4 regions of the Bacillus tequilensis genome follow, and region 1 is predicted to be linked to each of the others. Evidence: riboswitches for the same ligand, from Rfam matches in the RefSeq annotation. Region 1 holds a riboswitch; each other region holds the start of a gene.

Region 1 (7,586 bases):
TCTTGTTTGATCCAGTCATAACCTTCTGCTTCTAGACGCTGTGCAAGCTCTGCACCGCCGGATTTGACAACGCGGCCTTGCATCATCACGTGGACAACGTCCGGAGTGATGTAGTTTAACAGGCGCTGATAGTGAGTGATCATCAGGCAGCCGAAGTTTTCGCTGCGCATTTTGTTGATCCCTTTAGATACAACTTTCAGAGCGTCAATATCAAGACCTGAGTCGATTTCATCAAGGATGGCGATTTTAGGTTCAATCATCATTAACTGAAGGATTTCGTTGCGTTTTTTCTCCCCGCCTGAGAAGCCTTCGTTAAGATAGCGCTGAGCCATTTCAGGGTCCATTTCAAGGAACTCCATGTTTTCGTCCATTTTGCGGATGAATTTCATAAGAGAAATTTCATCGCCTTCTTCTCTGCGCGCGTTGATTGCTGAACGCAGGAAGTCGGCATTTGTCACACCGCTGATTTCACTTGGGTACTGCATCGCAAGGAATAAGCCCGCCTGCGCACGCTCGTCCACTTCCATCTCCAGTACGTCTTTACCGTCAAGCGTGATGCTGCCTTTTGTTACTTCATATTTAGGATGCCCCATAATAGCAGCTGACAGAGTGGATTTACCAGTCCCGTTCGGTCCCATTACCGCGTGGAACTCTCCGCCTTTTATTTCAAGGTTTACACCCTTTAAGATCTCTTTCCCTTCGATTTCAACGTGAAGATCTTTGATCGTTAATGTTGAAGCAGCCATATCTATACCTCCAAAATATATAATCATTATTCTCAAATTATTCTCATTCTAATTTTATAACAAATGAAAAGTAAATACAACTTTTTATCGTGCCTTGCACATTCCTCAAGTTTAACAAAGATCGGCACTTTATTAAAGCGATTGAAAAAGAAAAAGAGTGGATTCCCACCCTTTTTTAAAAGATTGATTTTCTCAATAAGCACCCGCAGAAATCCGCTTGCTTTTTTCATAATCAAGCTCTCTCTGCCGCTCTACTTTCAGTCTTGTTTCCAGCCGGCGCCCGTACTCCTCGTATCCAATTCCGTGAGACAGCTGCATCGCTTTTTCCATTTCTGACGTATAATCGAGGTTCAGTCTGTCCTGGCTGCTGCAAATAATGAATCAATCCCTTCACATATTTGCTTCTATTGTATCAGCGCTGCGATGGAGGCCGCAAAAAGGATATGGCTTGAAATAGCGGCCGTTGAGACGAAAGCACCCTTTTAGATCAAATGAGAATGGTTTTTCGGAAAATTCCTTCTCTTAATGCGTGGTGTTTCCGAATTCCTCTATGCACTGCTGAACGACTGTCACACCTTGGCTGAGTGCCGCGCCGCCTCCAAATGCCGCTGCCACACTGACCGCTTCGAGAATGTTTTCTTCTGTCGCTCCCTCATCAAGACAGCCCTTCGTATGATAGATCATGCAATATTCATCTTGGGCATTGATGGCGATTCCGAGTGCAATCAGCTGCTTTTCTCTTTCAGTCAGAGAATTGCCGGCAAAGCATTGTTCAGTAAATTCGTTATACTTTCTTCCCATCAGCGGCATCTTTTGTTCAAATGTGCCTAAACCTAATTTATACTGTTTTAGCGCGTCCTGCATGCTTCCTCTGTCTTGATTCAAAGAGATTCCCTCCATCTGTTTAACATTCCTTTTTATTATGAACAGCTTTTAGGAAAATACCCGAAAAAAACCCCGGATTTCTCATCCGGGGTTTCACCGTGTCAGCAAACCCTCGCATTCGTTGTCAGACCTGCGCGTTGGTGCTCACGAATTACAACATTCGCTCCGCTCCAATGCTCGGTCTTCCTAGACTTCAAGGGTTTTCATTCACGCAGAAAAGATGACAAAGCCCTAAAACTAAGTTTTAGGGCTTTGTCAATAATCGAACCCCGGATTTCTCATCCGGGGTTTCAAGCTTATTCAGATACAGGAAGCACAGCTCCGTCGTATTTTTTCTCGATGAAGTCTTTGATCTTTTTAGAGTGAAGAACTTCCATCAGCGCTTTGATTTTAGCAGAGTCTTCGTCGCCTTTTCTAACGGCGACGATGTTAGCGTATGGGTTGTTTTTCGTTGATTCTACTTCAATCGCGTCTTTTTTAGGATTTAATTTATTTTGGATCGCATAGTTCACATTAATGAAGGCCGCGTCTCCTTCTTTGTTTTCATATGCTTTTGCCGTTAATTCTGGCGCTACTTTTTTGAATTCAAGATTTTTCGGGTTTTTCTTAATGTCTTTCAATGTTGCGTCAACTGTTTCCACTTTAGAATCAAGCGTGATTAATCCTGCGTTTTCAAGCATTGCAAGCATACGGCCTTGTTCAGCGACGTTGTTTGTCAGGATAATTGTCGCTCCGTTTGGAAGATCTTTTAGCGATTTGTATGTTTTAGAGTAAATACCGAATGGCTCTAAGTGAACAGCGCCGGCATTCACAAGTTTGTAATCTGTGTTTTCTTTCATTTCTTGCTCAAGGTAAGGAATGTGCTGGAAGTAGTTCGCATCCACTTCTTTATCAGCTAAAGCTTTGTTGTACATCTTGTAATCACTAAGCACTTTCACTTTCAGCGTGTAGCCTTTTTCTTTCAACAATGGTTCAGCCTCTTTTAAAATTTCCGCATGCGGTGTTTTTGTCGCCGCAACAACAATGTCTTTCTTGCCGGATTCAGCGCCGTTATTCGAACCGCAGGCAGCCAGAACTCCTGCAAATACAAGCAGTAATGCACCTAAAAATAGCTTTTTCAATGTAAATCCTCCCTTATCGTTTATCTATAATATTTGTTATTACATCACCGATGATTTGAATAATAAACACGATGATTAAAATAAACACAGTAGCAACGAAGGTAACATCAGCATTATTAGACTGATATCCTTCTACATACGCAAGGTTTCCAAGGCCGCCTGAACCGATGGCTCCGGCAATAGCCGTTGAGCCGATCAAAGCGATGGCCGTAACCGTGATGCCAGAAATAAGAGCCGGCATAGACTCCGGAAGCAGCACTTTAAAAATAATCGTAGACGTTTTAGCGCCCATTGATTTAGCGGCTTCAATCACACCTTTGTCAACCTCGCGCAATGCGATTTCAGCAAGGCGCGCGTAAAATGGTGCCGAGCCGATCACCAGCGCCGGCAATGCGGCATTTGGCCCTAAGATCGTGCCCACTAAAAATTTCGTAAAACCTAACAATAAAATAATTAAAATGAGGAATGGAATCGATCTGAATATATTGACAATGGCCGCAATTACAGAGTTGACAGCTTTATTCTGCCAGAGGCTCCCTTTGCTTGTCAGGAAAAGCAGCAAGCCGAGGATCACCCCGATGACAAAAGCAAACACCAATGAAATCAGCGTCATATACAGTGTTTCATATGTCGCGTTCCACAATTCAGTTAAATCAACATTCGGGAAATACTTTTCAAACATTCGTGATCACCTCTGCTTTTACCTGTTTGTCGTTAATGAACCGGATCACGTTTTGCACTTCTTCCTCGTCTCCGTCAATGTGGATGAATAATGAACCGTAAGCTCCATCCTTCGTCTGCGAGATTTTCCCCTGCAGAATATTGACACTGACATTGAAGTTTCTGATCATTTCTGTAATCAGAGGCTGTTCAGCCGAATCACCGACAAATGTGAGCTGAACCGTTTTTCCTGATGCTGTTTCATCAAGAAGATGCTGAAGCGTTTCTTTCGTTTCTTCCGGCTCTGTCACCTGCTGAACAAATCGTTTTGTCATGTCTTCTTTCGGATTTTTGAAGACGTCGAGAACTTCGCCTTCTTCTACAACCCTTCCGTTTTCCATGACGGCGACTCTGTTGCAGATTTTGCGGATGACATGCATTTCGTGTGTAATCAGCACAATCGTCAAGCCGAGTCTTTCATTAATATCGGACAATAAATCCAAAATTGAATCTGTCGTTTGCGGATCTAACGCTGATGTCGCTTCATCACAAAGGAGAACCTTCGGATTGTTTGCAAGCGCTCGGGCGATGCCGACACGCTGCTTTTGCCCGCCGCTCAGCTGAGACGGATATGATTTTTCTTTTCCTTCTAAACCTACCAGTTTAATCAGTTCATTGGCACGCTTAATCCGTTCGCTCTTTTTGACCCCGGCAATTTCTAAAGGAAACATGATATTCTCTCTGACGGTCCGCGACCAAAGCAAGTTGAAATGCTGGAAAATCATGCTGATTTCATGGCGTGCTTTTCTTAAACCGCGTCCGTTTACTTCATTAATTTTAGTTCCCGCCACTTCCACGGTTCCTGAGGTTGGTTTCTCAAGGCCGTTCAGCAGACGGATTAAGGAACTTTTACCAGCTCCGCTATATCCTATAATTCCAAAAATCTCACCTTTATTAATGGAAAGCGAGACATTTTGGACAGCATTGACATCTCCATGTTTCGACTTGTAAACTTTTGAAACATCTTGAAGATTAATCAAAGCAATCACCTGCCTTAACACTATTCTAAGAAATCTTCCGGGTTTTTCTGCAAAAGAAAAGCCTTTCTGCACATGTGAGCAGAAAGGCTTATATAAAACGCCTTTCTCTCATCTTTCAAAGCTGAACGCTTCGTGTGAATTGGCACCATTTCAACAGCGTTGATGGTTGCCGGGCTTCATAGGGCACTTCCCTCCACCTCTCTTGATAAGAGAAATATATAGTCTTTTTCGTCCGGAAATTCTTAATGTAGAATAGCACGGCGAATCAGCAAATGTCAATAAAATAAATGATGTCAACTTTTACTATTATAATAATTTTTTATTTTTCAATTCTTCAAAATCCTCTGAAAAAATCCGTTCGTCAGCCAGAGAATGGCCTCGAGTTTCAGCAGGGCTCTGAATGACCCCTTTACTTTAAGGCTTCCCCTCTGGATCAAGTGCTGGAGGGAAATGTCTCCGTGCAATAAATGAATGATTTCCGCTTGGTTTCCGTAAAAGGTCAGGTTGGACGTTTGAGGCGGAGAAATTTTTTTCATTTCTCCCTGTTCGTTTATTGAGACGGTTAAGGCTTCTGTTTCTCCTTGGAAGGTAATGAGCAATGCTGAAGCATTCAAAAGGGGTTTTAAAAACAGATGCTGGTACTCATCTTCTAAAACTTCCGCTTTCTCCATATGTACAACCTCCTATTTGTTGGTCATACATACACATTTCTCTTTCTGCGCAAGAACCCCTTTATAAAACGAACGACAATTTCATTGGAATACGTCGAGAAATATGTCATAAATGGGATGCGGAAGATGATTTTTGTTTAATCAGCTCATATAAATAAGAAACAGAATGAAACGCGTATCCTCTTTCAACCACTTTTCCGCCTTTAAACAGCAGAAAGCAAGGGACGCTCTCAATTTGATACGCTTTTGCAAATGTCGGAGAATAATTGACATTGTTTTGATAGAAGGCGACATCGGGCAGCATCTCTTTCACCACTGTCAGCATTTTGCTTGCAAGCTGGCAGGTGCCGCAAAACGGAGTATATAAATATAGGAGATACACATCATCTGCGATGTGGTCTAGCTCATGTTCTTGAAGTTCTTTCATGCTATACACCTCAGGACTTTCTTTCAAGAAAAATAGTATGGACATTCAGATTTGCGCGGAGCAGCACAGAAGCGACATGGTGTCTCGGTGCAGCCTCTACTTCCTTATAGGCTCTGTCGATATGCAAATGGCAGGCGTCATTAAATTCTCTTTTCAGCTGTTTTCTTAATTTCTCGCCTGATTCATCAGCATCAACTAATATATAGACGTCTTTATCGTAAAGCTCATCAGCCAATTCCTCAAGCTTCAGCTGGCTGATTGTTCCGTTTGTGCAGATGATGCGCACTGGTTCATTCAGCACACTTTCAACTTTCTCTTTATCTGATTTCCCTTCGACAATCATCACCTTTTCCTGCTCATCCATTTTCATCACCTGCTGCGCCAAATTTGAAACGTTCAGATTGTAAAAAGAAGGCAGTGAAATTCACCGCCAACATTAACACCAGCCGTTTTCATAGTCACAATCCACGTATTTTTCATCGTTTCCTGAGACCACATCGGCTGTTTTATAAAATTTCTCATTTTCAAAGGAATAACCGGATTTAAGCTCATATTCATCCATGCTTGTCATTTGCCCGATCATCTCATTATCATGATATAACGAGAGCCGGCCATTTTGAAAGCGGCCTGTCACATCATTGGTGACATCGAGCTTTTGTTTGCTGAAAGCCATATTGGACACCTCCTACACCGTTAGCGTGTCCAATTGCCTTCACAGCTATCCTATTTTAGTCTTCTTGTGTCATCTCTTCGTATTGCTCTGCTGTCATCAGTTTTTCAATTTCAGAAGCGTCAGACGGCTCAATGACGATCATCCATGCTTTTTCGTACGGAGATTCGTTGACGAATTCCGGACTGTCATCAAGATCTTCGTTTACTTCCACAACAGTTCCGTTAATCGGTGCATAAAGCTCAGATACCGTTTTAACGGATTCAACACTGCCGAATGGCTCGTCCGCTTTGATTTCAGCGCCGACTTCAGGAAGCTCGACAAACACGATGTCGCCTAGCTCGGACTGGGCAAAATGCGTAATTCCGATTCTGGCTTTTTCTCCCTCAACTTTAACCCACTCGTGTTCTCCTGAGTAACGCAAATCTTTAGGTATGCTCAATTGAATCCCTCCATTTTTTACAGCACTACAATAAGAAGATACCACACTTTTCAAAAAAAATTGACATTAAGCCCAGTTTTCTTCAAATTGGTCTTCTTTAAAACCGACTGTCACTTTTTCGCCGTCTGTTGTAAGCGGGCGTTTGATCAGCATTCCGTCTGAAGCCAGCAGTTCAAGCTGTTCGTCCTCTGACATGTGATACAGCTTTTCCTTTAGATTCAGTTCGCGGTATTTCATGCCGCTCGTGTTGAAAAATTTCTTGAGATCCAGCCCGCTTTTTTCATAAAGCGCTTTTAGTTCTTCTTTGCTTGGAGGCTGCTCTGCAATATGTATTTCGTTGATTTCTTTTCCATGCTCTTCAAGCCATTTCTTTGCTTTGCGGCACGTTCCGCATTTAGGGTACCAGTAAAAAGTTAACGACATCTTCTTCCCCCTCAATAAAATAATCGAGGTTATTTTAACACAGTTTGTTTTAAAAGCCTAAAACTGTGCTCCTTAAAAAAAAACTCCGCGCATGCGGAGCTTTTGGACAATCAGACAATATATTTTTCAGCCTCAAAAACGCCCGCTGCCGCTTCGCGTTTTTTCTGAATGACGTTTTTAGGCGTTACGCGCGTCAGTTTGCGGAGAGCGGAAAGCATCATGCGGAGTGAGTCTCCTTCTTCCATTGCGATAAGGGATTCCTTCGCGTGCGCTTCAATTTCGTTAAAAGCTTCCTGAACGAAAATTTCAGTATACAGCACCTTTTGCGCCGCTTTTTCTTCTCCTTGGGCGGCAATGGCCTTTTCCGTTCTGAGTACGGCGGATTCCATTGCGTATACATTGCTGACGATATCCGCGACGTTGACGAGAATTTCTTGTTCGCGATCGATGGCTTTTCCGTATTTTTGCGCGGCGAGACCGGCGGCGAACAGCGCGATTTTT
Region 2 (7,586 bases), 640 kb from region 1:
GGCAATCATATCGGGATATTTTTGCGATCACACTCATTAAAACGGCTGCCGTATTTGCTGTGATCGCAGTTTACAGTCTGACGGGTCTTGTATAAAAGAAAACGAAGGGGCGTTAATATGGGAAAAGTGCTGTCATCAAGTAAGGAAGCTGCGGAACTGATTCACGACGGGGATACGCTGATTGCCGGAGGATTCGGGTTGTGCGGCATTCCTGACCAGCTCATTTTGGCGATAAGAGATCAGGGAGCAAAGGATTTAACCGTTGTCAGCAACAATTGCGGAGTCGATGACTGGGGGCTTGGTTTGCTTTTGGCTAATAAGCAAATCAAGAAAATGATCGCATCCTATGTCGGTGAAAATAAAATTTTTGAACGGCAGTTTTTAAGCGGAGAGCTTGAAGTCGAGCTTGTTCCCCAAGGAACGCTCGCCGAGAGGATTCGTGCCGGCGGCGCGGGCATACCCGGGTTTTACACGGCGACAGGGGTCGGCACCTCAATAGCCAAGGGAAAAGAACACAAGACGTTCGAAGGCCGGCCATATGTGCTGGAGCGAGGCATCATCGGCGACGTGGCGATCGTCAAAGCGTGGAAAGCGGACACCATGGGAAATTTGGTTTTTCGTAAAACGGCGAGAAATTTCAATCCCGTTGCCGCCATGGCAGGCAAGATCACCATTGCCGAAGCGGAAGAAATTGTGGAAGCGGGAGAGCTCGATCCAGATCACATCCATACGCCGGGAATTTACGTACAGCATGTCGTGCTTGGCGCGAGCCATGAAAAGCGGATTGAAAAACGGACAGTTCGGCAAGCTTCGGGAAAGGGTGAGGCGAAATGAAGGAAGCGAGAAAACGAATGGTGAAACGGGCCGTACAAGAAATCAAGGATGGCATGAACGTCAATCTTGGGATTGGAATGCCGACGCTTGTCGCAAATGAAATACCCGATGGCGTTCACGTCATGCTTCAATCAGAAAACGGTTTGCTCGGAATCGGCCCGTATCCTGTGGAGGGGACGGAAGACGCGGATTTGATCAACGCGGGAAAGGAAACGATCACTGAAGTGACGGGCGCTTCTTATTTTGACAGCGCTGAATCATTCGCAATGATAAGAGGCGGGCATATCGATTTGGCTATCCTTGGCGGCATGGAGGTTTCTGAGCAGGGTGATTTGGCCAATTGGATGATCCCCGGCAAAATGGTCAAAGGGATGGGCGGTGCCATGGATCTCGTCAATGGAGCGAAACGGATTGTTGTCATCATGGAGCATGTCAATAAGCATGGCGAGTCAAAGGTGAAGAAAACATGCTCCCTTCCGCTGACAGGCCAGAAAGTGGTGCACAGGCTGATTACAGATTTGGCAGTGTTTGATTTTGATAACGGCCGCATGACACTGACAGAGCTTCAGGAAGGCGTCACAATTGAAGAGGTTTATGAAAAAACAGAGGCTGATTTCGCTGTAAACCAGTCTGTGCTCAAGCAAAATTCTTAATGGGGAGGTGTTTGACATGAAAAACAAGGTCGCCTTGGTCACTGGGGCAGCCGGCGGAATCGGATTCGAAATCGCAAGAGAATTCGCCCGAGAAGGCGCCAGCGTCATCGTTTCGGATCTTCACCAGAAAGCATGTGAAGAGGCCGCTTCCAAGCTTGCCGAAGAAGGTTTTGACGCAGCCGCCATTCCGTGTGATGTAACAAAGGAAGCGCAAGTCGCTGAGACGGTGGATGGCATCCGGAAACGATACGGCCGCTTGGATACTTTGGTGAACAATGCCGGTATTCAGCACGTCGCCCCAATAGAAGAGTTTCCGACAGAAACCTTTGAACAGCTGATCAAGGTCATGCTGACGGCTCCATTTATCGCGATGAAGCATGTCTTTCCAATCATGAAAAAACAGCAGTTTGGCAGAATCATCAATATCGCGTCTGTTAATGGCTTAGTCGGCTTTGCGGGGAAATCCGCTTATAATAGCGCCAAGCACGGCGTCATCGGGCTGACAAAGGTCGGGGCGCTGGAAGGCGCGCCCCACGGCATTACAGTCAACGCGCTCTGTCCGGGTTATGTCGATACACAGCTTGTCCGCAATCAGCTGAGCGATCTTTCGAAAACGAGAAATGTCCCGTACGACGCGGTACTTGAACAGGTCATTTTTCCGCTTGTGCCGCAAAAACGGCTGCTTTCCATCAAGGAAATCGCAGATTATGCGGTGTTTTTGGCAAGCGAAAAAGCGAAGGGCGTTACCGGGCAGGCTGTCGTTCTAGATGGCGGCTACACCGCTCAGTGACAAAAAAACACACCTCCTCCGCCAGGGAGTCCAGTGTGTTTTTTTCTTTGCTTATTTCCAAACATCGTTAGCGATCTCAACCACATGGCGGAGTTTCGCCCATTGCTGTTCTTCCGTCAGCTTGTTGCCTTCCTCAGTTGAAGCGAATCCGCATTGAGGGCTGAGGCAAAGCTGATCTAAGTTCACATAACGGGACGCTTCTTCGATACGGCGTTTGACGTCGTCCGGATGTTCAAGCTCGCCGAATTTAGATGTCACTAAGCCAAGGACAAGCTGAAGATCAGAGCGCTTCACATAACGGAGCGGTTCAAATCCGCCTGAGCGTGAATCATCATACTCCAGGAAAAGCCCGTCCAGATTCAAGCCGTCAAAAATGGTTTCAGCAGCTGCGTCATAGCCGCCTTCCGCTGTCCAAGTGGACTGGAAGTTGCCGCGGCAAATATGCATGGTTACCGTCAAGTCATCCGGACGGTCTGCAATCGCGTCGTTAATTGATTTCGCAAACAGCTGTCGAAGCTCGTCAGGCGTTGTTCCGAACGCTTCGATTTGTTTTAAGCCTTTTTCTGATAAGAAAACAGCCCATGCCGTATCATCAAGCTGGAGGTAGCGGCAGCCTCTGTCATAAAACGCTTGAATCGCTTTTTTATATGCTTTGGATACGTCATGCTGGAAAAGCTGATAGTCGTTTTTGTACGCATCCTTTTCCAGTTTTCCACGGAAAAACAGCATATTCGGGCTTGGGATCGTCATTTTTGGCGTCGCGTCACCGGCAATGCTATGGAGAAATGAGTAATCTTCAAGCATTGGGTGAGTTGAAAAGTCAATATCACCTGTGACTTTAATGCCGCGTGCTTTTGTTTGTACGTTGTGGAATTGAATGCCCTGCTCGGGAATAAACGGCTCAACGCCATCCAGGTTTTCCAGAAAATCAAAGTGCCACCACGCTCTGCGGAATTCACCGTCTGTTACGACGTTCAGGCCGGTTTCCTTCTGTTTTTCCACAATGCGGATGATTTCATCGTTTTCGATTTGGCGAAGCTGTTCAGCTGTCATTTCGCCGGCCGCTTTTTGCTGCCGCGCTTTTTTGACGGGCTCAGATCTCAGCAAGCTTCCGACTTGATCCGCGCGAAACGGCGGTTTTTTTCTTTGAAGTGATTTTTGTTCTGCGGGTGTTGTTTGTTGTGACATGTTGTCCATTCCTTCTTTCCATTCAAATATAAAAAAGCTCTTCCTTTGGATAAGGAAGAGCTTGCGTGACAATCTCAACCTTATCTTCAAGAGCAATCATTGCTCTAAAGGATTTAGCACCATTCTGTTAAACAGCGGTTGCCGGGTATCGCAGGGCCAGTCCCTCCACCTCTCTTGATAAGGAAAACCTTTTTTATGAAATTTTCTGATAGTATCTATTATTCACACATTTTATCTATCTGTCAATGATAGATTATCTCCACACGTCGCTGGCGATGTCGATGACATGGCGGAGCTTCGCCCATTGCTGCTCCTCTGTCAAAAGATTTCCTTCTTCTGTAGAGGCGAAACCGCACTGCGGGCTGAGGCAAAGCTGATCAAGGCTGACAAAGCGCGCCGCTTCATTGATTCGGCGTTTCACATCTTCTGGATCTTCAAGCTCGCCGTATTTTGATGTAATTAAGCCGAGAACAATTTGCAGATCCTTGCGTTTTACGAAACGAAGCGGATCAAAATTTCCTGAGCGGTCATCATCGTATTCCAAGAACAGGCCGTCCAGGTCTAAGCCGTCCAAAATCGTTTCCGCTACAGCGTCGTAGCCTCCTGATGCCGCCCAAGTTGAACGGAAGTTGCCGCGGCAAATATGCATTGTGATTGCTAAATCATCAGGCCGGTCTGCCACTGCATCGTTAATCGTTTTGGCGAACAAGGCAGGCAATGTTTCTGGATCGCCGCCGAGCGCCTGAACAACCTCTCTGCCTTTTTCCTCAAAGAAGAGAGACCATGACGTATCATCAAGCTGAAGATAGCGGCATCCGGCGTCATAAAAGGCTTTGATTGCTTTTTTGTACGCTTGGGCCAGATCATGAAAGTATTCCTCTTGGTCGTCATAAATCGCTTTATCAGCCTTTTTACCGAAAAACAGCATATTCGGGCTCGGAATTGTCAGCTTTGGTGTCGCATCGCCGGCAATCTCATGTAAAAATTGAAAATCAGCAAGCGCAGGGTGGTTCGTAAAATCAAGTTTTCCCGTCACTTTGATGCTTCGTGCTTTTGTTTTCGCGTTATGGAACTGAATCCCTTCAGCCGGAATGAACGGTTCCACTCCGTCTAGCCCTTCCAAAAAGTCATAATGCCACCAAGAGCGGCGGAATTCCCCATCTGTTACCACCTCGAGACCGATTTCTTTTTGTTTTTCCACAATGCGGCTGATTTCTTGATTTTCGACCTCACGAAGCTGTTCCGCAGTGATCTCGCCGGCCGCTTGCTTCTGCCGGGCTTCTTTCACCGGAGCGGAGCGCAGTAAACTGCCGACATGATCAGCGCGGAAAGGAGCTTTGTGTTGTTTTTCTGTTTTGTGTCCTGTAAGACTTGTTTGTTCAGCCATGTCATTCGCCTCTTTTCTCAAATGTGTAAGCATAAAAAAGCTCTCCCTTTATGTAAGGAAGAGCTTGAACGATCAAATCTCCGCCTCATCTGCAGGATTTAGCACCATTCTGTTTGAAACAGCGGTTGCCGGGTATCATAGGGCCAGTCCCTCCACCTCTCTTGATAAGGTACATCTTCATATTCAGATTTCAATTATCTTAATATTATTACTTTTTGATCAATTGTCAACTCTTTTTTAGAAAAGACTCTCATCATCATCGTCATATAAGACCATATCCAGCACGATAGCGATGGCTGTGCAAATCAGCACATCTTCTTTGTTTGCAATCTGCAGATGATAAGAATCACCCCAGCTGAGCCATTTCTTGCTCACCGACATCCGGACATTTTCCCCGTCAGTCAGCTGGAATTCATTCTTCCACAGGTCCCCGTCAATTTCCCAGTTAAGCCCGGAAATCTCAAATTTCGGTTTGAAAAACGCTAATTTCTTCGTCACCTCACAAACCGTTTTCCCGTCAATTGAAATCACATATCGCGGCAGAAATGACATCACTTTTTGTTCAATGGAAACGAGCGTTTTCCCCGATGAATCTGTCAATTGTAATGAGTCCCCTAACGAAAAGAACCGCCCTTCGACTTTGAAGTGCTCTTGTTCATCCCGGTCATAAATATGAAATGTATCTTTAAATGAGAACATTTTTTGTTTCATAAATAAATCGATCATGGCTGAAGTCTCCTTTTGAATTTGCCCTTATAAAAGATTACGAATAGGGGGCAAAAAGGTTTCAAGTTCCAAATCTAAGTTTTCAAAATGAAAAGGCTGCGTTATTCAGCAGCCTTTTCGTTTGATATATGAACTAGGATAGATGCATCCGGCGTTTTTGGCGGATGGCGTCAAGGTCGATTAGGTTGTTGTGATGAGGTGCGGCTGCTGGCAGAGGGCTTGTCTTTTGCGGTTTGCGGCGATTATCCTTGCTGAAAGAAAAAAGAAGATAGCCGCATAATGCGATGATAATAAATAGGATCATTTTACATACCTCCCAAAAAAAGTTTTGGTATTCTCTATTGTACGGTTAAGTTATCGAAAAGTATTCAAAAAATTCGAAATCAATAAAAAATAAATAACTGCCCCTCAAAAACAGTCTAACCTGTTGACCTGAAAATAGTCTTGCATTATGGTGATTATTCTTGTTGATGATTGGTTCTATAGTTACTATCGACGATAAAATAAATTCCTTTATATAACTTTTAACCTAAATTATCGTAATTCGAATTTCCTGTTTTTAGGTTTCGTTTTCTTTCTTGTTTGGTTTATACCCTATTTTGCGGAATTGAACACAAAAAACCCAAATTACGGAGCATTTGGGCGGTACAAGAGAATGCGGGCTATGTTTTGAGGATTTGAATGTTTTATCTGAAGATGCGTTTGAACATTTTTCTGATTTTTTGAAATGGGCTCGATTTCTTTTGCATTCTAAGTGGCCTGGTGATGATCCATTTTTTCAATAGACTTTTTGCAGCTATCGCATGTTTTGTCATTGTTTTTCCTCCTTATCCGTTGATACTTGTTTTACGGAGGAGGTGTTCAAAATGTTTCGTTTTCACACAAAAAAGCCAGTCCTTTTTGGACTGGCTTTCGGCATTACGCCTGTTCTTCAAACAGCTTTGCGATCTCAACGATAACATTTACGGCTTTGACCATGTTATCGGCGGAGATGTATTCAAATTTGCCGTGGAAGTTTTCCCCGCCTGTAAAGATGTTTGGCGTCGGGAGTCCCATGTAGGACAGCTGAGACCCGTCCGTGCCGCCGCGGATTGGAGAAATCTTCGCTTCGATGCCGAGGTTTTCCATCGCTTGCTTGGCAATATTGACGATTTCGATGACAGGTTCGATTTTCTCTCTCATGTTGTAGTATTGATCGTTCATATCAAGCTGAATCCGGTCTTGCCCGTATTCGTTTTGAAGCTCTTCAACGACGCGCTTCATTGTTTCTTTTCTGTTTTGGAAGTTTTCTTTGTCAAAGTCTCTGATAATATAGTGCAGTTTTGTTTCCTCTACATCGCCTTGAATTGACAGCAGGTGGTAGAAGCCTTCGTAGCCTTCTGTATATTCGGGTGCTTCGTCTGCCGGCAGCAGGCTGTTCAGCTTCATTGCGATTTTCGCAGAGTTGATCATTTTGCCTTTTGCTGTGCCGGGATGTACGTTGTTGCCTTTGATCGTGATTTTTGCGGCAGCTGCATTGAAGCTTTCGTACTCAAGCTCGCCGAGCGGGCCGCCATCAACTGTGTAGGCAAAGGACGCATTGAACCGTTTTACATCAAATTTGTGCGGCCCTCTACCGATTTCTTCATCAGGCGTAAAGGCGACTCTGATCGTGCCGTGCTTGATTTCAGGGTGTTTGATGAGGTAATCCATGGCTGTCATGATTTCAGCAATACCGGCTTTATTATCTGCGCCGAGAAGGGTGGTGCCGTCTGTGGTGATGAGTGTGTGGCCTTTATAGCCGGACAGCTCAGGGAACTGATCAGGCGACAGGATAACCTGCAGCTGTTCATTGAGAACGATGTCTTTACCATTGTAGCTTTCAACGATTTGCGGATTCACGTTTTTGCCGGTAAAGTCTGTGGCGGTGTCGACGTGGGCGAGAAAGCCGATTGTCGGCACGTCTTTTTCAGTATTGGAGGGAAGAGTCGCCATGACATAGCCGTTTTCATCAATGGCTGCGTCCTGC
Region 3 (7,586 bases), 240 kb from region 1:
CGGAAAATGGCTCATCCAGCAAAAGCAGACTTGGATTTGGCGCAAGAGTTCTTGCAAGCGCGGCCCGCTGGCGCATACCGCCCGACAGCTCTTTCGGATATCTGTTCTCCACATCTATGAGGCCGAACTCCGGCAATAGGCCGAGTGCGGCGGTCTTGCTTTCTTCCGTCAGCGTGTCGGCGATTTTTAAACCGAGAAGCACATTTTCTTCGATGGATTTCCAGGGAAATAAGTAATCCTGCTGGAGCATGTAGCCGATGTTATGTTCTTTTTGATTCGGCTCACGGCCTTCAATCAGAACTCTGCCTTCCGATGGCTCAATCAGCCCGGCGATAATGGAAAGCAGTGTTGTTTTACCGCAGCCGCTTGGGCCGAGAAATGAGATGAAATCACCTTTTTCGGCATCGAAATGAATATCCCGCACAGCCGTTGTTTTTTCTTTAATAGAAAAATAAGTATGGGTTACATGGTCGACATGTAAGAAAGACATAGATGGCGCCTCCTATTTTTCCGAGGTGACTTTTTCGGCAATTTGTTTATTTACAAGCTGATGATATGGAATGTGCTTCGGCAGTTCTCCCGATTGGTCCATAATGGTTTGGAGCAGCTCCCATTCTTTTTCGTTGAGGAGAGGGTCTGGCGAATACGAATGCTGTTTTTTATAGCGTTCGATGGATGTTTCGATGACTTCTGGGGCGGTATCATCAAATTCATCTTTGATGGCGTCCGTGATGTCCTTCGCTGTGTGACTTTCCACCCACTGCTGCGCCTTATAAATGGCTTTTGTAAACTTGACGGCTGTATCTTCGTGTTTCTTCAGATAGCTTTGTTTTGCCATAAAAGTCGTATACGGAACCTGGCCTGATTCTTCCCCGAACGATGCCACGATATGTCCGATGCCTTTTTGCTCAAAGAGGGAAGCTTGCGGTTCAAAGAGCTGTACATAGTCACCGGTTCCGGAAGCAAATGCATTGGCGATATTGGCGAAGTCTATGTTCTGGATGAGGTCAATATCCTTATGCGGGTCAATCTTATGTTTGTTCAGCACATACTCGCCAGCCATTTGCGGCATGCCGCCTTTTCTCTGGCCGAGAAACGTTTTCTCTTTCAGCTGATCCCAGTCGAAGTGTTCAACATCTTCTCTCGCAACAAGGAACGTTCCGTCTGTCTGGGTCAGCTGGGCGAAATTGATGACGGGGTCTTTAGCGCCTTGTGCTTCGACATAAATAGAGGTTTCTGACCCGACAAGTGCGATGTCTGCGCCATTTGAAAGAAGCGATGTCATCGTTTTGTCGCCGCCCCATGTCGTATTGACATCGACATCAAGACCTTCTTCCTTGAAAAATCCTTTAGACTCAGCCACATATAAAGGCGCGTAAAAAATCGAATGGGTCACTTCAGCTACTTTGACTTTGGTGAGCGTTTCTTCCTGCCTGCAAGCCGCCAGGGCGATCATCAGAAATGTGCTGACGACACAGGCGAAGCCCAGCCTTAACCATTTGTTCACATAGACAACCTCCTTATTTAGCATCAAGTTAATATCCTTTTTTGCTTTACATATCGTATGATGGGTATAAAAATGTGTGAATGCCTAATCAGGTTCTCCGGATGTATTGGCGGAGTAAGGAAAGCATATAGAAAAAGGAGGCGGCTGCTTTGATTGTTGAGAAAAGAAGATTTCCGTCGCCAAGCCAGCATGTGCGTCTGTATACGATCTGCTATCTTTCAAATGGCTTACGGATAAAGGGGCTTTTGGCTGAGCCGGCGGCGCCGGGACAATATGACGGATTTTTATATTTGCGCGGGGGGATTAAAAGTGTGGGCATGGTTCGGCCGGGCCGCATAATCCAGTTTGCATCCCAAGGATTTGTTGTGTTTGCTCCTTTTTACAGAGGAAATCAAGGAGGAGAGGGCAACGAGGATTTTGCCGGAGAGGACAGGGAGGATGCTTTTTCCGCTTTTCGCCTGCTTCAGCGGCATCCGAATGTCAAGAAGGACAGGGTTCATATCTTTGGCTTTTCCCGCGGCGGAATTATGGGAATGCTCACTGCGATTGAAATGGGCCGGCATGCGGCTTCATTCGTTTCCTGGGGAGGCGTCAGTGATATGATCCTTACATATGAAGAGCGGCAGGATTTGCGGCGTATGATGAAAAGGGTCATTGGCGGAACACCGAAAAAGGTGCCTGAGGAATACAAATGGAGAACACCGTTTGACCATGTAGACAAAATTCAGGCACCCGTGCTGTTAATCCATGGAGAAAAAGACCAAAACGTTTCGATTCAGCATTCCTATTTATTCGAAGAGAAGCTAAAACAGCTGCATAAGCCGGTGGAGACGTGGTACTACAGTACCTTCACACATTATTTCCCGCCAAAAGAAAACCGGTGTATCGTGCGGCAGCTCACACAATGGATGAAGAACCGCTGACGGTGAAATATGGTATGATAAAGAAAAAAGAGAACGAAAGGGGATCTCACTTTGGGAATGCCTGTAGAATTTAATACACTGATTGTGACAAAAGGAAACGAAGTTCGCATAGATGAAAATATATTCACGTTAGAGAAAGACGGATACCGGGTGTATCCGATGGAGATTCCGATGGATGTGCAAAAAACAAAGTTCGGAGAAAAGTCAGGCACAGCTGAAGTGCAGAAACTTCAATGGGAAAACGGCCGGACCATCATTACGTACAAGCTGACTTCTCTGCATTCTGTTAATTAAAACAAGCCAAGGGCGTAATCGCTCTTGGCTTTTGCTTTTTAAACGAGAGGGCCGCCTGCCTGTGCAATGGCATCCGTATGTGTGAACTTTTTAAAATTCTCTTTGAATTCGTTTGCGAGATAGACAGCCTTTTCTCTGTATTCTTCCTTATTGTTCCACGTGTTTTCCGGCTGAAGAATATGATCAGGAACACCAGGAACGTGAATCGGAATGTGCAGGCCGAAAATATCGTCAGTCATCATTTCAGCACCCTCTAATTTGCCTTCAATTGCAGCTTTGACCATCGCTCTCGTGTAAGAAAGCTTCATGCGTTCGCCTGTGCCGTAGCCGCCGCCGGTCCAGCCGGTATTGACCAAGAAAACCTCTGCGCCGTGTTCATCGATCTTTTTCCCGAGCATTTCAGCATAGACGTGAGCAGGAAGCGGCAAAAACGGTGAGCCGAAGCATGTGGAGAACGTCGTCTCAGGAGACGTTACACCGCGTTCGGTTCCGGCTAGCTTGCTCGTATACCCGCTCAAGAAATGGTACATCGCCTGCTCCTTCGTCAATTTGCTGATCGGCGGCAGGACTCCGAATGCATCAGCCGTCAAAAATACAATGGCTGACGGGTGGCCTGCCATGCTCGGGGTCACAATGTTGTCAATCATATGAATCGGGTAAGCCGCCCGCGTATTTTCGGTATAGAAAGAATCATCGTAATTGGCTTCACGTGTATCCTCATCAATAACAACATTTTCGAGAACAGATCCGAAGCGGATCGCGTTAAAGATTTGAGGCTCCTTTTCTTCGCTTAAATGAATGCACTTGGCGTAGCATCCGCCTTCAATATTAAAGACGCCTGTGTCAGACCAGCCGTGTTCATCGTCGCCGATCAGCTTGCGGTCAGCGTCGGCTGACAGTGTGGTTTTGCCTGTTCCGGACAACCCGAAGAAAAGAGCGACATCGCCTTTGTCACCGACATTGGCTGAGCAGTGCATGGATAAAATATCTCTTTCAGGGAGCAGGAAATTCATAATGGAGAAAATGGATTTCTTCATTTCTCCGGCATACTCTGTTCCGCCGATTAAAATCGTCCGCTTTTCGAAAGAGACAATAATAAACGTTTCGGAGTGTGTGCCGTCTGTTTTTGGATCCGCTTTGAAATGCGGAGCAGAAAGAATGGTAAACGGCTGTTCAACTGTTTTCTTATCATTGCCTTCCGGGCGGATAAACAGCTGTCTGGCGAATAAATTGTGCCATGCGAACTCATTTACGACAGTGATCGGCAGCCTGTATTTTTCGTCTGCCCCGGCAAATCCTTCGAAAACAAACAGCTCATCCCGCTGTTTCAGGTAGCTGACAACTTTCGTGTACAGCCGGTCGAACGCTTCTTCTGAAATCGGCTGGTTCACCATACCCCAATCGATCTTATGTTTCGTGCTTTCTTCCTCCACGATAAATTTGTCTTTAGGTGAACGTCCTGTATAAGCCCCTGTAGTCGCCCGAACGGCACCCGTGGATGTTAAAATGCCCTCGTTCCGCGATAGTACTTTTTCTGTAAGCTGTGCTGCTGATAAATTATGACGCACATTTGGACTTGTTAATAACGCTTGTAAATCAGCGGTCAAATCAACTGAGTTCATATGAAACCTTCCTTTATCGTTTTTTATGTTTTGCTAATTGTGAATTAGTATAACATATATTTTCGAATAGTCTATACTATTTATCGTTTTTTGTGTGTGCGTTTTCCAATCTTTTCCCTTGCGATATAGGTGCCTATTTCTTCTGAATCATATTGACATTGCAAACCCTTTTACGATAAGATATTTCATTGAGCGGATACTCTTATCCCGAGCTGGCGGAGGGACAGGCCCTATGAAGCCCAGCAACCGGTTTCTCTGTTATTTATTATGTTAAACTGTGTGAGACAACCAAGGTGCTAACCTGTTGCAAGGTTGTATGATTCCTTGAGCGATAAGAGTGAAAGGCACAAAGACCAAACCCTTTCCTCGATGGAAAAGGTTTTTTTATTTCATAAATATGCCAATTAACATTCTCTAATATAACGTTACATTGTATAAGAGGGAGCGAGTTCCGTATCATATATACAAGGTCTTTCGGGAGGCCTTGTGCAGGAGGAAGCAAATCATGAGTAAAAATCGTCGTTTATTTACATCAGAATCTGTTACGGAGGGGCATCCGGATAAAATCTGTGACCAGATTTCTGACAGCATCTTAGATGAAATTTTAAAGAAAGACCCAAACGCGCGTGTTGCTTGTGAAACATCTGTGACAACTGGTTTGGTTCTTGTCAGCGGAGAGATCACAACATCTACGTATGTTGACATTCCGAAAACGGTTCGCCAAACCATTAAAGAAATCGGATACACACGTGCGAAATACGGATTTGATGCGGAAACTTGTGCAGTTTTAACATCAATTGACGAGCAGTCTGCTGATATCGCGATGGGTGTAGACCAAGCGCTTGAAGCCCGTGAAGGCACAATGAGCGACGAAGAAATTGAAGCGATCGGTGCGGGTGACCAAGGTTTAATGTTCGGTTACGCGTGCAACGAAACGAAAGAGCTTATGCCTCTTCCAATTTCACTAGCTCATAAATTAGCCCGCCGCCTGAGTGAAGTTCGTAAAGAAGATATTCTTCCGTACCTTCGCCCTGACGGCAAAACACAGGTAACGGTCGAGTACGATGAAAATAACAAGCCTGTGCGTATTGACGCGATTGTCATTTCAACTCAGCATCACCCTGAAATTACGCTTGAGCAAATCCAGCGCAACATTAAAGAACATGTGATCAATCCAGTTGTTCCTAAAGAGCTGATTGATGAAGAAACAAAATATTTCATCAATCCTACAGGTCGTTTCGTTATCGGAGGCCCTCAAGGGGATGCAGGACTTACAGGACGCAAAATCATCGTTGATACGTACGGCGGCTATGCACGCCACGGAGGCGGCGCGTTCTCTGGTAAGGATGCGACGAAGGTAGACCGTTCTGCGGCTTATGCAGCAAGATACGTTGCGAAAAACATCGTTGCGGCTGAGCTTGCTGATTCTTGTGAAGTACAGCTTGCTTACGCGATCGGTGTTGCACAGCCAGTGTCAATTTCAATCAACACATTCGGATCCGGAAAAGCTTCTGAGGAAAAACTGATTGAAGTTGTTCGAAATAACTTTGACTTACGACCTGCCGGCATTATCAAAATGCTTGATTTACGCCGCCCGATCTACAAACAAACTGCTGCGTACGGCCATTTTGGACGCCACGATGTTGATCTTCCGTGGGAGCGTACAGACAAAGCAGAGCAGCTGCGTAAAGAAGCGTTAGGAGAATAATTTTATAGCCGCTTACTGGTTAAGCGGCTTTCCCTTTTTTACGTTGTATTCATGTTTATTTTTTTACATAACCGTGAAACCAAATACTATTCACAGCGTCTATAAATAGGGGTTCAATGATGATAATTTTAATTATGGAGGCAATACTATGTGTGGATTTGTCGGGGTTTTTAACAAGCATCCGTTAGCTCAAACCGCTGATCAAGAAGAATTAATCAAACAAATGAACCAAATGATCGTTCACCGCGGTCCTGACAGTGATGGATATTTCCATGATGAGCACGTTGGATTCGGTTTCAGACGGCTCAGCATTATTGACGTAGAAAATGGCGGACAGCCTTTATCATATGAAGATGAAACATATTGGATTATCTTTAACGGAGAAATCTATAACTATATTGAACTGAGAGAAGAACTTGAAGCAAAGGGGTATACATTCAACACGGATTCGGACACAGAGGTTCTTCTTGCGACTTACCGTCACTATAAAGAAGAAGCGGCGTCCAAACTGCGCGGTATGTTTGCTTTTCTGATTTGGAATAAAAACGATCATGTGCTTTATGGAGCAAGAGATCCTTTCGGCATTAAACCGCTGTATTACACAACGATAGATGATCAGGTTTATTTTGCCTCAGAGAGAAAAAGTTTAATGGTTGCTCAAAATGATATTGAAATAGATAAAGAGGCATTGCAGCAGTACATGTCTTTCCAATTCGTTCCTGAACCAAGCACGCTTGATGCCAATGTGAAAAAAGTAGAGCCGGGTTCACAGTTTACAATCCGCCCGGACGGCGATATCACATTTAAAACGTATTTCAAAGCGAACTTCAAGCCGGTTCAGACTGAAGAAGACAAGCTTGTGAAAGAGGTCAGAGACGCAATCTACGACTCTGTCAACGTTCATATGAGAAGTGACGTTCCTGTCGGTTCATTCCTGTCCGGCGGAATTGATTCTTCCTTTATTGTATCCGTTGCGAAAGAATTGCATCCAAGCTTAAAAACATTCTCTGTCGGATTTGAACAGCAGGGCTTCAGTGAAGTCGATGTAGCGAAAGAAACTGCAGCGGCGCTTGGCATTGAAAACATCAGCAAAGTCATTTCGCCTGAGGAATATATGAACGAGCTTCCGAAGATCGTTTGGCATTTTGATGATCCGCTTGCTGATCCGGCAGCGATTCCGTTGTACTTTGTTGCGAAAGAAGCGAAAAAACATGTAACGGTTGCATTATCAGGTGAAGGCGCGGATGAGCTCTTCGGCGGATATAACATTTACCGTGAGCCGCTTTCGCTTAAGCCGTTTGAACGCATTCCGTCCGGCCTGAAGAAAATGCTTCTGCACGTCGCGGCCGTTATGCCTGAAGGGATGAGAGGAAAGAGCCTGCTTGAGCGCGGCTGCACGCCGCTTCAAGATCGTTATATCGGTAACGCGAAGATCTTTGAAGAGTCTGTCAAAAAACAGCTGCTGAAGCATTATAATCCGAACCTTTCATATCGCGATGTGACGAAGACTTACTTTACAGAAAGCAGCTCAT
Region 4 (7,586 bases), 1.8 Mb from region 1:
CAGAATTAAAAACGCAAGTAAACCTGGCCGACAGATCTTTTTTTACAAAAGCGAAGGAAACAAAAAAGACAGTCATTTCAGATAGTTATTCGAGCAGAATTACAGGCCAGCCGATTTTCACCATTTCTGTCCCTGTTTTGGATTCAAAACGAAATGTGACAGATTATCTTGTCGCAGCTATTCAGGTTGATTATTTAAAAAATCTCATTAACTTGCTGAGTCCTGATGTTTACATTGAAGTTGTAAACCAAGACGGAAAAAGGATTTTTTCGAGCGGACAGGCCTCTCATGCAGAAGATCAGAAACCAGTCAGCGGCTATCTGGATGATATCAGCTGGAATATGAAAGTATATCCGAACCCGGTCACAATAGAAGAACTGACGAAAAGCCTTTTGCTTCCGCTTTCTTGCAGTATTGTACTGCTGAATATTCTTTTTATTCTCGTGCTGTATTATTTGCTGAAGCGGCAGACCCAGCTGGAGCGCTCGGAAAACGAGGCGCAAAAATTAGAGCTGATCGGAACGCTTGCTGCCAGCACAGCCCATGAAATCCGCAACCCGCTCACCGGTATCAGCGGCTTTATTCAGCTGCTTCAAAAGAAATATAAAGGTGAAGAAGATCAGCTGTACTTCTCCATTATTGAACAGGAGATCAAGCGCATCAATCAAATTGTGAGTGAGTTTCTCGTTCTCGGCAAGCCGACAGCTGAAAAATGGGAGCTGAACTCGCTTCAGGATATTATCGGTGAAATTATGCCGATCATCTATTCTGAGGGCAATCTATACAATGTTGAAGTCGAATTACAATATTTAACCGAGCAGCCTTTACTCGTAAAATGTACAAAAGATCATATTAAACAAGTGATTTTAAATGTAGCAAAAAACGGCCTTGAGTCAATGCCTGATGGAGGCAAACTGACGATCTCCCTGGGAGCTTTAGATAAAAAGGCCGTTATCAAAGTTGTGGATAACGGTGAAGGGATTTCTCAGGAAATGCTTGATCATATCTTCCTTCCCTTTGTGACTTCCAAAGAAAAAGGAACCGGCCTCGGCCTTGTTGTATGTAAACGGATCGTGCTGATGTACGGCGGCTCCATTCATATTGAAAGTGAAGCGCGGAGAGGCACAGAGGTAACGATCACCCTCCCCGTATCCGATTCATAGCCCCCCTGACCTTGTCAGGAGGGTTTTTTATTTTCGTGACCGGGCATTGCCATTCGACTTGCTTGCTGTCCTGCCAGAAAAGAGTCTGTTAATGAAGCGCACCAGCAGTTTCAGCAGCAAAAAAAACATAAAGAATACTAAAAACCCCTTTAAACCTTCCGTGGCATCTAAAAACTCCATATTCCCTCTTCCCGTCACCTTTTGCTGAATTTCAATCGCAAATACGATAACGATGATGACTGTAACGGTATAGATAAAGGACAAGGCTGTCATGCTCCATTTAGATAACCATTTAAACACAGCATGCGTGACACCGAAAAAGAAAATGCCAAAAATGCCGATCACCCAAAAATGCATTTCTTTGTCGGTTAAATGAATCCCCAACATTCCGCAGAAAGAAATAAAAGCATCATGAAATTGATTAACCATTTCAGTAATGAGAATCGCCAGTTCTTTCATTAGTTCCCTCTTTCATATGAATTTTTCCAGAAAAAAAGAGCGCTTCTGAAAAGCTCTCTCTTTATATATGCATTTGATAGCGCCGCTATTTATTAGCATCGTATGCTGGCATAACATCTCTGCGAGGCCACAAGCCTAATTTCTTTACAAGGCCTTGAATCCCTTGAGAAAGTTCGTTTTCTTGCATGAGCTGGTGATATTCGTTCATTAAACAATCCAGCTCCTGACTGTGTCTGATCGTGTCATGCCCTGTAAACCCCTGCTTTCTAGCGGCATCTATCATTAACTTTCTTTTTTCATCAATAGACACCAACAATCTTTCTTGTTCAGAAGAACCGCCCATTCACTTCACCCCTCGCCGCTAAGAAATAGGAAACAAGTTTGATTGGGTTATTGTGCATTATTACAGATTATACTTTATTTGTAAACATATTTTCATTAAAATAAGTTATTTTTTCAGGTATAATAGATATATTGATAGGATTAGAAGAACAATACCCAGATGAAGAATATCTTAAACACATCGCCAGGCAGGAGGTATGCTCAATGAAGAAAAGAAAAGCAATGATGCTCGGAGCAGCAGGCGGTAAAGCGATGTTAAAAAGGAAAAACCGAAAAAAATCGATTCAGCACATCCAGGTTTTTTTTCAAATGCTCCGCGATTGGAGAAACGGTGACTATCCCCGTTCACAAGTGAAAACCCTTTTGCTTCTAGCTGCTGCGCTCTTATATATCGCCATGCCTCTCGACATTATTCCGGACTTTATCCTCGGTCTTGGGATCATTGACGATGCAGCTGTTTTAGGTTTGATTTGGATGCTGATAAAAAAAGAAATGTCACAATATGAAAAGTGGCGTTTGCAATAAATCTAAAAAGCCCCGTTCGATGAACGGGGCTTTTCCTGCTTATTGATTCACACTGTCTTTTTCATAAATCGGAACCCAGCCTTCAGTTGTGACAAAGATTCTCACCGCGACAACTTTGCGGTCCTCCTGAAGCGTGAAGTAATGGCGGATATTTTCAGGCACGGAGATTAAATCTCCAGGATTTAAACGGACATCAAAAAACGTGCCGTCCTTGCCTTGAATGACAAAAATGCCGTGTCCGCTTACGATAAAACGAACCTCATCGTCTGTATGGTGATGCTCTCTTTTAAAGTTCTCAAGCAGTTCATCAAGTTTTGGGTTGCTGTCTGACAAGGAAATAACATCCTGCGCTTTGTAACCGCGGCGGGCTGAAATATCTTTAATTTCAGCTTCAAAGGTATCAAGAATTTGCTGTTTTTCTCCTTCTGTCAGATCATATTTCTCCGAAAGCTGATCAGGGAGCTTCGCAATATCCCATTGTTCATAAATCACCTCTTGACTGTCCAGAAAACTTGCTACTTCCTCTTGATTCTCAATGGTTGTATTTGCCTCATTATGAATTCGAATTGTTGCCATTTCAGTTCCTCCTTTTTATTTAACCAGCTGGTGCTGGAGTGTTTTCAATTTCAAATGGCAGCTGAACAAAAATTCATATGCCTCAAGCACTCTTTTTGCTTCAAATGCCGTTTTCCCCCAAGCGGTAATGCCGTGATTTCGGATCAGAACAGCTCCTGAATCTTCTGAAACTTCTCCCGAAAACAGTGCCGCGAGCGTCGGAATATGAGCCGGATTTTCAATGATCGGTATGGTCGCTTCTGCATTCTCTTCCCACAGGCCGAGCGCTTTTATGATTTCCTGGCCTCTGAATGTGATTTTCTTTTGGTCTCCGTACAGCTCTGAGATGACATTATTGTTTACCGTATGAACGTGCAGACAGCATCCTGCATTGGTTTTATTGTACAAATGTGTATGAAGGAGTGTTTCCGCTGACGGTTTTAAAGAATGCCCGCTTTCGACAGGCTCTCCGTTTTGATCCACCAGCAGAAAATCTTCATCGGTTTCTTTTCGTTTATCTTTCCCGCTCGCGGTTACGAGAAATGTTAAAGGCTCATCAGAAACTTTAATTGACAGATTGCCGCTAGTCGCCGGAAACCAATCTCTTTCTGCCAATTCCCGTTTTACTTCAGCGAGCTCTCGCCAGCGTTCTTGTTTTGCAGCCATTCCTGTACCTCCGTTACATTCTCAATCTCTTTTCTAATCTCATAAAAATCGTGATACGGGAGATGATTCAGGTTACGCTCTCGGCATTCGTTTAATAAATAATCCCTTGCAAAGCAAAGGTCAGACAGCTTTGCCGCCTCCACATCTGTAACGGAATCACCGATCATGATGATATATTGGTTCGGTTCAGAAAGGTCATGTATCACCGACGGCTTGCAGCATCCGCATTGATTGCTGCACGTTCCCTTGCAAGAATGCGGCCAGTCAATATGAATATAGTCTTGGTCAAATGACGCATGGTTGCAATAAATATGGTCTTTTTCCACAATGCCTTCAAGCAATGGATACACAAAAAAATCCATACCTCCGCTTACGACATAAAACGGAAGCTCATGCTCCTTGACAAACGCTACAAATTCCCGAAAGCCTTCCCTGATTTTTGCATCTTCCAATACGAATCTCGTCATCTCTTCTTTTAAACTGCTCGGCAGAAGGCCGAACATCCGCCCGACACCTTCCTTAATCGACAGCGATTTGGAGAGCACGCCATCTTTTAATGCCGTCCATTCCGGCGGAGCGAACGTTTTCATAATGCTTATAATGTTATCGTTCATCGTGATGGTTCCGTCAAAATCACAAATAATGAAAGGTTTTCGAGTCGTCATTCTTCCTCAACCTTTCCCCATTTATCTAGCGCAAGCTTCAGATCCTTGCATTGCTTGACTTTTTCATCAATCGGCTGGGCTTCCAGGACAGCATCAATGACGGCTCTGAACGCTTTGCCTCCGCCTTGGGCGCCATTCGGATGTCCGTGTACGCCTCCTCCGGCGTTAATAATATGATCTATGCCGAAATCCCGCATCAACAGCGGAACCATGCCGGGATGAATGCCTGCTGACGGAACGGCAAATGTCTGATTAAAGGCATCCTCTCTCACACATTCTTCGTGAATCGCGAGCGCATCCTCTCTCGGAAGCGCGACCGAACCGTATGGAGACGGAAAGAGACTGAAATCAGCACCGCAATACCGGTTTAATTTTCCGAGCAGAAGAGCGTGAGAAAAGCCATAATCCGGAGAAGACGTAAACGCCCCGCTGACAGCTGGATGCGCCATAATCGGGATCTGGATTTCACGATCTTCCGCAAGGCTTTGCATGACGTCCAGGCCGTAAGCAAAGACATTAAACAAAAGTGCATCCGCTCCCAATTCGGCGGCGCGTCTCGCTTTGTCTTTCAAATCAGCCGTGCGCCCAGTCAAATTCACCGCATACAGCGTTTTATGTCCGGTTTGCTCATATGTTTCCTTCAATATCTGCTTTCCCTCTGTAATTCTTGTTTCAAAAGGCGCCAGACCTGTTTCAAAGAAAATTTCATCGTCCTTAATCAAGTCAACTCCGCCTAGCGCCTGCTGTCTGAGCTGTTCTTTAATATCATTCAGACCTCTTCCGATAACACCTTTAAAAATGCTCATTAACAGCGGTCTTTCAAACTCCCCCAGCAGCTTTCGGATACCGTATACGCCGAACTTCGGTCCAGGCAGCGTGCGCTTAAATGCTTCTGAGAAATGAAGATCAAGCAATTTGATTTTTCCGTCCAGCGACAGCTTGCCAAACACTGTTGTCAGCAAAGCCGGAATGTCCTGAGAGAAATTGATTTCAGGATAGGCAATTGTGATCACTGCTTGTTTTCCTGATGCAGGAGTTCCCTCTATCTCCTCAACCTTTATCACCCGCCCCTTGTGCTTTTGCATTTGCTCCTGTTTTAAAAGGGGCAGATCCGTCCAGGAGCCCACTGTCAATCCTGTTGCGATTTGTTCTGCTTTTTTCTCCGTATCGGCTCCCGGTTCTGTCAGGAGATATGTCGCTAATAACTCACTCATGCCAGAGCTCCTTTCATTTTCATCCATATAAAAAAACCTCTTCAAACAGCAATCGCGTCTAAAGAGGTTTCGTTTCTCGTCCGAATCTTATCTCTCAGCCGCCAGCTGCAAGAATTAGCACCGTGCTTTACAAGTCGGTTGCCGGGCTTCATCGGGCTCGTCCCTCTGCCTGCTCTTGATAAGAAAATATAGATTTTATAAATTATTTTGAATTATCCCATCGTTATCAAATCTTGTCAATGCTTTTTTGGGTAAACAGGTTCAGTTTCCCAATTCGATAGGCGGCTTCCTCAAGTCTTTCTTCACTTGTCAGCAGTCCGACTCTGACATAGCCCTCGCCATATTCACCGAAGCCGGTTCCAGCCGCAACCGCCACATTCGCTTTTTCCAGCAAAAGGTCGGAGAACTGCTCAGATGTATAGCCTTCAGGCACAGGCAGCCATGCAAAAAATGAACCTGCCGGAGCTGTCACATCCCAGCCAATCTCCCGGCATGCCGCGATCCAAGCGTTTCGCCTGCTCTCATAGCGGGCATTTTGCTCCGCCACACACGTTTGATCAGCAAGCAGTGCCGCCGCTGCAGCCTCCTGAGTCGCTCTGAAAAGACTGACAAACATATGGTCCTGATAAAGATTAATCGCTTCAATGACCGAAGCGTTTCCAACGGCAAAGCCGACCCGCCATCCTGCCATGTTATACGTTTTTGACAGCGTGTAAATTTCGATGCCAATATCCTTCGCACCTTCAGTCTGCAAAAAGCTTAACGGCTTGTTCCCGTCAAATCCTACAGCGCCATAAGCAAAATCGTGAACGACACAAATCCCGTTTTCTTTTGCAAAGCTCACGGTTTCTTCAAAAAATTCAGAGGTAGCAACAGCCCCGGTCGGATTATTCGGATAATTTAAATACATCAATTTTGCCTGATCCCTCACCTCAGCTGCGATGCTGCTATAATCAGGAAGAAACGCCCTTTCCTTTACAAGCGGCATCATTTCCATCTTTGCTTTCGCAAGTGTGACACCTGACCAGTAATCAGGATAACCCGGATCGGGCACTAAAATCGTATCACCGGGATTCAGCAAGCATTGCGGGAGCTCGACAAGACCCGCTTTCCCGCCGAATAATACAGCAACTTCAGTTTCCGGGTCGAGATCAATACCGTATTCTCTTTTGTAAAATGCTGCGGCAGCTGACTTCAGACTGTGCGAGCCGCGAAAAGACGAGTATTTATGATTTTCAGGATCGGCAACAGCCCGTTTCATTTCCTCGACGATATGCTCCGGAGTCGGCTGATCCGGATTTCCCTGTCCAAGATTGATCACGTCGTGTCCTTCCGCGAGCTTTCGATTCACTTTCTGCACCAGAGAAGCGAAGAACTGTTTAGGCAATTCCTTCAATACATGAGACTGTTCAAATATCATCTATTCTCACCTTCTAAAAAAATCTTGAAATGATAGTCCATCATCATATATGGTTAAATCAAAAAAGTAAAGAAAAATTTGGGGGCGTAAAAAAATGAAATGGACGATATCTTGTCTTCAATTTGATATTTCTTACGGAAAACCTTCAGAAAATATAAAAAAGGCTGAAAGTTTTATCGAAAAAGAAAGCAAACATGCTGATGTGATTGTTCTGCCTGAACTATGGACGACCGGATATGATCTGGCCAATCTTGATGAGCTGGCTGATGAAGACGGTCGTTCAGCTCAGAGCTGGCTAAAGAAAACGGCTAAAAAACATGGCGTTCATATTGTTGCCGGTTCAGTTGCTGTCAGAGAGGATTCTGATGTTTATAATACGATGTACATTGCAGATAAGGAAGGACAAATCATTAAGGAATATAGAAAAGCCCATCTCTTTCAGCTGATGGATGAACATGTGTATTTATCAGCCGGTTCAGAAGATGGGTACTTTGAGCTTGATGGCGTCAAATGCTCTGGGCTGATCTGTTACGATATCCGTTTTCCGGAATGGATCAGAAAACATACGACAAAAGGT

The links. A riboswitch is a leader RNA that binds a small molecule or an ion and turns the genes downstream of it on or off. The one in region 1 is predicted to bind S-adenosylmethionine.
Region 2: linked by a shared signal. The riboswitch ahead of G4P54_RS20080 (5-methyltetrahydropteroyltriglutamate--homocysteine S-methyltransferase) and the one ahead of metN (methionine ABC transporter ATP-binding protein MetN) in region 1 are both predicted to bind S-adenosylmethionine.
Region 3: linked by a shared signal. The riboswitch ahead of metK (methionine adenosyltransferase) and the one ahead of metN (methionine ABC transporter ATP-binding protein MetN) in region 1 are both predicted to bind S-adenosylmethionine.
Region 4: linked by a shared signal. The riboswitch ahead of mtnW (2,3-diketo-5-methylthiopentyl-1-phosphate enolase) and the one ahead of metN (methionine ABC transporter ATP-binding protein MetN) in region 1 are both predicted to bind S-adenosylmethionine.

What each region holds. Positions count from the first base shown of each region.
Region 1 is NZ_CP048852.1:3,171,558-3,179,143, forward strand. It holds gene sufC (Fe-S cluster assembly ATPase SufC) at 1-746, opposite strand, end outside; gene G4P54_RS16810 (YuzK family famiily protein) at 939-1,076, opposite strand; gene G4P54_RS16815 (carboxymuconolactone decarboxylase family protein) at 1,269-1,646, opposite strand; gene metQ (methionine ABC transporter substrate-binding lipoprotein MetQ) at 1,928-2,752, opposite strand; gene metP (methionine ABC transporter permease MetP) at 2,766-3,434, opposite strand; gene metN (methionine ABC transporter ATP-binding protein MetN) at 3,427-4,452, opposite strand; SAM riboswitch class I at 4,558-4,664, opposite strand; gene G4P54_RS16835 (SCP2 sterol-binding domain-containing protein) at 4,779-5,123, opposite strand; gene G4P54_RS16840 (thioredoxin family protein) at 5,230-5,550, opposite strand; gene G4P54_RS16845 (toprim domain-containing protein) at 5,561-5,914, opposite strand; gene G4P54_RS16850 (YusG family protein) at 5,987-6,223, opposite strand; gene gcvH (glycine cleavage system protein GcvH) at 6,279-6,662, opposite strand; gene G4P54_RS16860 (arsenate reductase family protein) at 6,729-7,085, opposite strand; gene fadE (acyl-CoA dehydrogenase FadE) at 7,196-7,586, opposite strand, start outside.
Region 2 is NZ_CP048852.1:3,815,247-3,822,832, reverse strand. It holds gene G4P54_RS20105 (GntP family permease) at 1-95, shown strand, start outside; gene G4P54_RS20100 (CoA transferase subunit A) at 118-834, shown strand; gene G4P54_RS20095 (CoA transferase subunit B) at 831-1,487, shown strand; gene G4P54_RS20090 (3-hydroxybutyrate dehydrogenase) at 1,504-2,277, shown strand; gene G4P54_RS20085 (5-methyltetrahydropteroyltriglutamate--homocysteine S-methyltransferase) at 2,329-3,465, opposite strand; SAM riboswitch class I at 3,543-3,649, opposite strand; gene G4P54_RS20080 (5-methyltetrahydropteroyltriglutamate--homocysteine S-methyltransferase) at 3,719-4,852, opposite strand; SAM riboswitch class I at 4,935-5,023, opposite strand; gene G4P54_RS20075 (LURP-one-related/scramblase family protein) at 5,090-5,578, opposite strand; partial or broken gene G4P54_RS21430 (hypothetical protein) at 5,712-5,990, opposite strand; gene G4P54_RS21510 (hypothetical protein) at 6,265-6,393, opposite strand; gene pepT (peptidase T) at 6,497-7,586, opposite strand, start outside.
Region 3 is NZ_CP048852.1:2,931,588-2,939,173, reverse strand. It holds gene G4P54_RS15560 (ABC transporter ATP-binding protein) at 1-490, opposite strand, end outside; gene G4P54_RS15555 (ABC transporter substrate-binding protein) at 503-1,507, opposite strand; gene G4P54_RS15550 (alpha/beta hydrolase family protein) at 1,657-2,430, shown strand; gene G4P54_RS15545 (DUF2584 domain-containing protein) at 2,482-2,724, shown strand; gene pckA (phosphoenolpyruvate carboxykinase (ATP)) at 2,763-4,346, opposite strand; SAM riboswitch class I at 4,546-4,684, shown strand; gene metK (methionine adenosyltransferase) at 4,852-6,054, shown strand; gene asnB (asparagine synthase (glutamine-hydrolyzing)) at 6,203-7,586, shown strand, end outside.
Region 4 is NZ_CP048852.1:1,337,153-1,344,738, reverse strand. It holds gene kinD (sporulation kinase KinD) at 1-1,163, shown strand, start outside; gene G4P54_RS07185 (hypothetical protein) at 1,191-1,622, opposite strand; gene spo0E (aspartyl-phosphate phosphatase Spo0E) at 1,708-1,965, opposite strand; gene G4P54_RS07175 (YkvA family protein) at 2,169-2,489, shown strand; gene mtnD (acireductone dioxygenase) at 2,529-3,065, opposite strand; gene G4P54_RS07165 (methylthioribulose 1-phosphate dehydratase) at 3,081-3,710, opposite strand; gene mtnX (2-hydroxy-3-keto-5-methylthiopentenyl-1-phosphate phosphatase) at 3,668-4,375, opposite strand; gene mtnW (2,3-diketo-5-methylthiopentyl-1-phosphate enolase) at 4,372-5,589, opposite strand; SAM riboswitch class I at 5,674-5,774, opposite strand; gene mtnE (methionine-glutamine aminotransferase) at 5,816-7,009, opposite strand; gene G4P54_RS07145 (carbon-nitrogen family hydrolase) at 7,104-7,586, shown strand, end outside.